2 regions of the Brevibacillus brevis NBRC 100599 genome follow, and region 1 is predicted to be linked to the other one. Evidence: a T-box and tRNA genes for the amino acid it is inferred to sense, from the RefSeq annotation. Region 1 holds a T-box; the other holds one or more tRNA genes.
What was found. The T-box of region 1 lies ahead of ileS (isoleucine--tRNA ligase). A T-box ahead of a tRNA ligase gene usually reads a tRNA of that ligase, here a tRNA-Ile.
Positions count from the first base shown of each region.

Region 1 (4,421 bases):
CGATCCAGCTCTCCCAGCTCTTCGTACGCTACGCGGTCTGTTGCTGGATTAAATCCATCCAGGTTACCCAACAGGAAGCGGAACGTATTGCGGATTTTGCGGTACACCTCAGCGATCTGGTTCAGAATCGCATCGGAAATGCGCACATCAGCTTGATAATCAACAGAAGCTACCCACAGACGCAAGATATCTGCGCCCATCTTGTCAATAACTTGTTGAGGCACGATGACGTTACCAAGAGATTTGGACATTTTGCGTCCTTCTCCATCCAATGCAAAGCCATGGCTCAGGACGGATTTGTAAGGAGCTGTGCCATACACGGCAACCCCTGTCGAGAGAGAAGAGTTAAACCAGCCACGATACTGGTCAGAGCCTTCCAGATACATGTCAGCTGGCCAAGCAATGCCTCTTTCGCGCAAAACAGCCTGGTGGCTGGAACCGGAGTCGAACCAAACGTCCATAATATCCGTTTCTTTGCGGAAATCGTTGCAATCGCATTTGGTGCAAGAAAGCCCTTCTGGAACGAGCTCATTTGCTTCACGGGAGAACCATACTTTCGATCCTTCTTTGCGGAACAGATCAGCAACATGGTTGATCGTCGTGTCGTTAATGATCGGTTCGTTACATGCTTTGCAATAGAAGATTGGAATCGGTACACCCCAGACACGCTGACGGGAAATGCACCAGTCGCCACGATCCGCAATCATGTTAGCCAGACGAGTTTCTCCCCAATGCGGAATCCATTTTACATTTTTAATCGCTTCGAGCATTTGCGTACGGAATCCGTCGATCGATGCGAACCATTGCTCTGTCGCGCGATAAATAACCGGTTTTTTCGTACGCCAGTCATGTGGGTAAGAGTGCGTGAAGAAACTGAGCTTCAAGAGTGCTCCGTTTTCTTTCAGCTTTTCGGTAATCACTTTGTTGGCATCTTCATAGAATAGACCTTCAAAGCCTGGTGCTTCATTGGTCATTTTACCTTCGTGATCTACCGGGCAAAGGACACCCAAATTGTATTTTTGACCAACGTTAAAGTCATCTTCCCCGTGTCCTGGAGCAGTATGAACGCAACCAGTACCTGCATCCAGGGTTACGTGCTCGCCCAGGATGAGTGGAGACTTGCGATCATAGAACGGATGCTGCGTTTCTACACCTTCCAGCTCTTGACCTTTAAAGGTTGCAAGAATCTCTACGCCTTCCCAGCCAATTTCTTTGCTCGCAGCTTCAATCAGACCGTTGGCTACCAGGAATTTGCGGCCATCTACCTTCACGACGTTGTACTCGAGTTCAGGGTGCAAGCTGATTGCGAGGTTTGCTGGCAATGTCCACGGAGTCGTTGTCCAGATCACAACACCTGTCTCTATGTCCAGCTTGCCTTTTCCATCTGCTACTTGGAAGCTGACGTAAATAGAAGGAGAACGCTTGTCTTTGTATTCGATTTCTGCGTCAGCCAGAGCCGTCTCAGAAGACGGAGACCAGTATACGCAGCGCAGACCTTTGTAAATATAACCCTTCTTCGCCATTTCACCGAATACGCGAATTTGGTTGGCTTCATACTCAGGCAGGAGTGTTACATAAGGGTTTTCCCAATCTCCGCGAACGCCCAGACGCTTGAATTGGTCGCGTTGCTTATCGATATAGGACCAAGCATATTCTTCACAGCGCTGGCGGAAATCGTTCACTTCGATGCTACGACGATCCAGCCCTTGTGCATTGATAATCGCTTGCTCAATCGGCAAACCATGTGTATCCCAGCCTGGGATGTACGGCGCATAAAAGCCTGCCATGGATTTATAGCGAACGATGAAGTCCTTAAGGATTTTGTTCAGTGCGTGACCAATATGAATGTCTCCATTCGCATATGGAGGGCCATCATGCAAGACAAAAGACGGGCGGTCTTTTGTACGATCCAACACTTGTTGGTAAATATTTTGCTCTTCCCATACCGCTTGCATCTGTGGCTCGCGGCTTGGCAAATTTCCACGCATAGGGAACTCGGTTTTTGGTAGCGCTAAAGTTTTGCTGTAATCCATGGCCTGATTCACTCCTTAAATAAATAAAAGCCTTCACTCATCCCCTAAAAGGGACGAGAGAAAGCTCCCGTGGTACCACCCTGATTGAACAAACCCGTACGACAAAAAAGCCTGCATCGGATTCGTTCCACTTCACTCATTCGTAACGGGAATGACGCGCTCACTTACTCACCTGTTCAACCATCAAGGTTCACCGGTTTTCGGATATTGAACTCCCGGGTGATTTTCTGCGAAAGCAACTGGCCGGGTTTTCACCTTTTCCCGACTCTCTAGGCAGTGCTGGCTCACGTACTCTTCCCGTTCATCGTCAATGATTTGTGATTTATTTCAAAAAAGTTGTCTTTCATTATAATACCATCATTGCTCGAACGTCAATGATTTATTCAACTGTTACAGGAGAATCAACCTGTGGCTGTTCGATGCTGTCCCAGTCGCCATTCTCCAGCATTTCCAGTTGCGCTTCCAAAAGCGTCCGAAAGCGCATACGGTAAACAGAAGCACGTTTTTTTAATTCTTCGATTTCGATTGCGATTTTGCGCGACTTCGCCAATGCTTCATTGACGATTCGGTCTGCATTTTTCTCCGCTTCTTTTAGGATGAGCTGCGCTTCCTTGCGGGCATTGGACTTCACATCCTCTGCTGTCTCCTGCGCCACCAGAATCGACTTGCTCAAATTTTCTTCCAAACTCTTATAGTAATCTACGCGCTCATTTAGAATGGCTACGCGCTCTTCCTGTTCTTTTTTCTCTTTTATCAAGAGCTCAAAATCTTTGATCACCTGATCGAGAAATTCGTTCACTTCGTCAATGTTATACCCACGAAAGCCTGTGCTGAATTCCTTATTGTGTATATCCAACGGCGTTAATGGCACATGAACCCCCCACTTTTCCCGATAATTCGTCTCTAATCATTTCGACAGGATTAGCAGTGTTTCCTGCCGTATTTTACAATTTTTTGCGCCTTGGTCCATCTTATGTAACCAGTCCGACAATCATTCGAATTCGTCCGCTACGCGTTGGACCTGCTACCTCAAGAATTTTGAACCGACCATAGCCTGCAAGAGATACCATATCCCCCATCTGGAGTTGATAAGACGGGTCTTCGATTACTTTCCAGTTGATTTTTACTTTTCCCGCTCGAATTGGCACCAGGGCTTTTGCGCGAGACATATTGTGTACTTCTCCGATGATCGCGTCAATTCGACCTGATGGCACGGTGATTGTTTTTTCTACAAACTTGGGTGCAGGCGGTGTGAACGCCTCCCATGCTACCCGTTCAAACTGAACAGATGTCCGGTGAATTTGTGTCACCTGCGCACAGACAAAATCAGCAACTTCCTCTGCTACAATCGCATAGCTGCCCGCTGAATCTGTCAGCATATCTCCGAATTTCTCCCGCTTCATCCCGACACCCAGCATCGCCCCCATCACATCTCGATGCTCCAGCACATGAAAGCGCTGATCTGCCTTGATTGCCAATAAGGTAAGGCGATAATCATCAGGTTCGACCGGGAGGTACTCCGGATGGATGATAATACGAACTCGCTCGGCACCTTCGTATCCTCCATATGGAGAAACCTTCACATCTGTTACTTGTGAGGATAGACTCTGAAAAATCAGCAACTGCCTCGGGTCTACAAAATCAGTAAGGCGCATGGCCTGCTTCCGCTCTACTTGCGTCAGCATTTCCAGCGCCCGTTCAACAAAGGGACGTTCTTCTTTTGAAAAATGGTCAAATATGCTCATCGTTTCACTCGCCTAGAACATGATTTGTTCCAAAATGGCGTACAGGCCAGATTGGGCAAGACGCAGGGCAATCAATGCGACAATCGGGGAGATATCGATGAAGCCGAGCGGTGGGATAAACCGGCGAAATGGCGCCAAATAAGGCTCAACCAGTTTTTCCAGTAACTGACCGATCCCTGTACCTCTCATTTGAGGAACCCATGACATTAAAATGTAAGCAATAATCATGTATTGATATACCGTAAAGGCAAAATTTAAAATCGAAATGACAGCAGTCATTAGCTCACCCTTTTACATTCGTCTTAAATGGCTACTCTTCCAGCACACTGGAGATCGTACCCTGAATATCTACATGGTCAGGTGTGCACACGAAGATCGTGTCTCCGACCTTTTGGATATCACCGTTTAATGCATATACCGTCCCGCTCAAAAAGTCGATAATTCTCTTGGCTTGGTCTTTTTCCACGCGATGAAGATTGACCACAACAGGTCTACGATGACGTAGGTTGTCAGCGATATCCTGTGCGTCGCTGTAATGACGGGGTTCACAGAGAATCAAACGGATTCCCTCCTTTTCCCGTGCTTGAAACGGTACTACGTTGTTAGTTCGACTGATCGCTGGCTGGCGTTTGTGCGAGGACTC
Region 1 is NC_012491.1:4,001,838-4,006,258, forward strand. Features, by position in the region: gene ileS (isoleucine--tRNA ligase) at 1-2,033, opposite strand, end outside; T-box leader at 2,080-2,347, opposite strand; gene BBR47_RS19125 (DivIVA domain-containing protein) at 2,413-2,904, opposite strand; gene BBR47_RS19130 (RNA-binding protein) at 3,005-3,778, opposite strand; gene BBR47_RS19135 (YggT family protein) at 3,791-4,057, opposite strand; gene BBR47_RS19140 (cell division protein SepF) at 4,089-4,421, opposite strand, start outside.

Region 2 (4,421 bases), 240 kb from region 1:
TTGGCAATCTTTTGATGCAGTTCGTTAAATGGTTCTTTGTTTTGCACAGCCAAATAGATCACATTGGTGGTAGGGTGGAAAGAAGATACCCGATGGAAATGAGCCGAAAAACTGTCAGTAGAGGAGGCAACCTGCTCCAGATGGCTCACCAGCTCAGGCAGCTTCGCTTCGTCCAGCTCAAAGGCTTCCTTCAAACGGATATACGGAGGAACCAAAGCATAGCCCGGGTCATAACGTTTCCGGTAAGAGTTGGCTACTTCTTGCACTTTGCTAGATGGGAATATTACGATACTGTACATCATCAGAACCACTCCTCCTTACTATCTATCATGCTCTACAAGATATTATTTTAACAGAAAATTCTTCATTTGTGTAATGTTAAGCGTGGGTCCGTATATTCCTTGCGCCAAAGGAAAGACTGTGTAGTGCAAGGAGGTGCCGCATGGCATGCATACGGCTATGATGATCACATTCATTTTTCTCGTCCTGCTTCTACTGTCTGTGCTGACCTTCACGATCTTGACTGCGATCCGAAAAGGAGAATTCGAAGAGGCTCTCGTATCGACGATCAAGGATGAAGGTCCACAAGAAGAACAGCCACGGTAAGTTTACCCGTAAAGCGTCTTTAGCATACGCGGTAGATTGCGCTGCCAGTGGCCCCACGTATGGTCACCCTCAAACGTTTCATAAATGAGGGTGGCTTTTTTCGTGCCCAAAATCTCGCGCAATTCCTCATTGGCCGCAAGAAGATTCAATGTGCCACGCCCCGTGCTTACTGCCGTTTCCTCCGTCCCAATTTCCAAATAAATGGTTTGTGGCACGGAAAAGTCAGCGTCCGCTACCAGACGATTTAGCTTTGCGTCCATGGCAATCGACTGGCAGGCAACTTGTCCAAACGTATGTGGATAGTTAAGCGCAGTGAATAGAGAGACAACCCCGCCCAAAGATTCGCCAAGAAGTGTTCGTGCGTTTCCCAAAGGATGTGTGGAGTAATGCGTATCGACATAGCTCACTACCTCTTCGGCGAGGAAGCGTCGGTAGGCCATGTGCTCCTTACCATCCGGATGATAACGGTCGTTCCGTCTGCTTTTCTCGACAGGGAGAAAGACAGCGATGATATCAGGCAATTCTTTGTCCCCATTTAATTGATCAAGCAAAGAAGCCATTCTACCCATCGCCAAGTAATCTTCCCCGTCCTGTACGTAGAGGACTGGATACGAGTAGAGTGGCGAGTAGCGTTGGGGTGTGTAGACAATCAGCTTTTCCGGCGTCCCCAAATGCCGGCTTTCCAAGATGATTTCCTCAAGGGCCACTGCGTTGTCCTCCTTATTGGGATATTCCTGTTCATTATTATACAGGAGCGAGCGGGCATGCCCAATAGTTTGGGTGTAGAGTTCGGCATTGGGCGAAAGATTGTCGCAATTTGGCTCGTGTGTGATACTATGGTAGGAAAACGACTTCACTCGATTTGTGGAAGGGGTTGTCTCTTATATGAAGAAGCAAGTACACAGCATCGAAGTCAGAAACGCTGCTCTCGCACGTTTGGCAGAACGCGGAGTGACGTTGGATGATATCGCAGAGATCGTCTATCTCATGCAGTCGCCGTACCATCCAGATCTCACAATGGCGCAGTGCATCGAGAGCGTGAAAGCGGTCTTGGAAAAAAGGGAAATGCAGCACGCCATCCTGGTTGGCGTTGAGTTGGATACGTTAGCAGAGAAAGGCCTCTTGTCCGAGCCGCTCCAATCCATCATTGCGTCAGATGAAGGACTATTCGGATGCGACGAAACATTGGCGCTAGGCTCCGTATTTGGATATGGAAGTATCGCGGTGACCACCTTTGGGCATTTGGATAAGCACAAGGTCGGGGTGATTAAAAGGCTTGATACCAAGTCGGGAGAGGGACGTGTTCACACGTTTTTGGACGACCTCGTGGCGAGTGTGGCGGCCAATGCGTCTAGCCGCATGGCCCATCGGATGAGAGATGAGCAGGAGGCCGAGTTGGCACAAAATGAGGCGTCGAAGCAATAGAAAGCCGAGCTGCGTGTCGAGGAGAAAGCGAAAGGGACGGAGCAGGCGAGGTAGGTTAGGGTTGGGATGAGGGTGTTTGATTCAATCGTTACCTAATTATCTTGTTTGTTGTTGTTAGCTTTATTGGATCTTTTTTGTCTGACAGAGTCAATTCTCCACTGGTGTAGCTCATATGCTTGATGCAGCCATGTAAGAAGTGATGCCATCAGGTAGGTGATCTCCCTGTTTTGTAGGGGGATGTGGGCAGCAGCGGTGGGGAATGGCTTTTTACAAGGGAAAACAAGCCTGATTTCACTGGGTTTCTTAGTGTTCTTTTGGTACGAGTGAAAATTTTTACAAGAAATTATTCATTTCCTCTTGAAATCCATTTTACGATGCTGTATAGTAATAAATGTGATCGACGTCCGATACGATTCGGGCCCTTAGCTCAGTTGGTCAGAGCGGTCGGCTCATAACCGATTGGTCGTAGGTTCGAGTCCTACAGGGCCCACCATTAAACGATCACACACATATTCCATGATCCGGTAGCTCAGTTGGGAGAGCACCATCTTGACAGGGTGGGGGTCGCTGGTTCGAACCCAGTCCGGATCACCATAGAATAACTGCTGAAACCCTTGGTAATCAAGGGTTTTTCTTATTTTACTTCCCTTTAATTTTCTTCGTTGCTACCTATACTGGGGACGGATTGGGGACGGAATACTTACATCGGGGGAATATGGGGGTCATACAGTCTCGCGACTACTATGATTCTGTTTTGGCAGTAAAATGTTATCGAACTGTTTTGCTGCGGAATGGTCAGCAGACTTAAGAGGGTTGTTGATGATTCCAATGTAATGGATTGGAACAATAATTATTATGGCAGATACTATTCCTATATGGATGATCAAGAGGATGCATTTAAACAAGCAAAGCCATTCTTGATTTTGGCTGAAAGTAAAGTGCAATCCTCTGACTATAAAAAAGTGTACAATGGAAATTGGTATAAATAATTGTTTGAATCTGAAACCTGTTGCTACTATGTAACAGGTTTTCTAAATATCTAGTCGAATAGGTTATTATGAAAAAATAGCATCGAGGTGCCAGTTATGAAAAAACGCTATATATTCTTAAGTGTATTTCTGTTTATATTTGGAGTTTTTTTCTATAAGTTAACTGGTGGTATCGCTAAAGATGTACCTAATTTTAACAGCGTTTATGATGAGTCTTTTAATCCTCAGGAGTTTATTAAGTCAGCAAGAAGCGGCGATCTGAACAAAGTGAAGTTCCACATTGAGAAAAATATCGATCCCAATGTAACTAATAGTGACGGAAGGACTGCCCTCTTAGGTGCTGTTATTGAAAAACAATATGAAGTCGTAGATTACTTACTTCTTAATAAGGCTGACCCGAACAAGAAAGATAACTACGAACAATCACCACTCAAAACAGCAATGGAAATAAAGGATAAAAAACTGATTGAGCTGCTCCAACGTAATGGGGCTAAGAATGAACAGGTAGGCGTTAGGCGAGGACTATTGCTTACTGAACCAAGTAAGGATATTTGAGATGATTCCTTTTAAATTGGGGAATTCATGAGGAAGGGGAATGCAAATGAGTACATTAGAAAAAGCAATTGTGATTGCAACACAAGCTCATGCTGGACAAGTCGATAAGGGTGGCAACCCATATATACTCCACCCTTTGCGAATCATGTTAAAGATGTCGACTGTAGAAACTATGATATCAGCTGTTTTACACGATGTGCTTGAGGATACAGATGTTACAGTGGGAGAGCTTCGAAACGAAGGGTTCTCTGAGGAAATCATTGCGGCAGTTATTGCTTTGACTAGAAATGATGACGAAACATATATGGAATTCGTCGGAAGAACAAAGCAAAATCCAATCGCAAGGTTAGTGAAGTTGGGTGACTTAGAGGACAATAGTGATTTGTCAAGGATTCCAGAGCCAACTGAGAAAGACCATGAGCGACTGCTACGCTATAAGAGAGCCATTAAAGAACTGCTTTCAATATAGAACGCGAGCGGGAAATGATTAAAAGTGTTTTGGGAGGCTGTAATGCAGTTTGAAGGCATAGACTGGACAGAACTATCGATTTATTTTGAAGTTGTTGAACAAAATTATGATGGTGGTCAGGATGAGAAAGTATTAATTTTGACTAAGGATTTTCTCCGGTCTACGTTAATGTCAGATCGAGAACCAGAAGTTGCTAATGGAATAAGGCAATTTTTAGCGAAATTATATAAGAACTCGATAGAACATAAGCACAATGCTCCGATTTGGAAAGGACTGCTTGAAGTAAATGATGATTTTACCTTAATTAAATACACTATACTTCTATTAGAACATATGTGGTATTAAGGAAGTCATATGAAATCTTAATTTGTATGTAC
Region 2 is NC_012491.1:4,245,051-4,249,471, reverse strand. Features, by position in the region: gene BBR47_RS20080 (YjcG family protein) at 1-302, opposite strand, end outside; gene BBR47_RS31345 (hypothetical protein) at 448-606, shown strand; gene BBR47_RS20075 (alpha/beta hydrolase) at 609-1,313, opposite strand; gene BBR47_RS20070 (phosphatidylglycerophosphatase A family protein) at 1,492-2,031, shown strand; tRNA gene BBR47_RS20065 (tRNA-Ile) at 2,448-2,524, shown strand; tRNA gene BBR47_RS20060 (tRNA-Val) at 2,550-2,625, shown strand; gene BBR47_RS20050 (ankyrin repeat domain-containing protein) at 3,117-3,575, shown strand; gene BBR47_RS20045 (HD domain-containing protein) at 3,622-4,044, shown strand; gene BBR47_RS20040 (hypothetical protein) at 4,087-4,389, shown strand.
Region 2: it has a tRNA-Ile gene. The T-box ahead of ileS (isoleucine--tRNA ligase) is inferred to sense a tRNA for this amino acid. The anticodon was not compared.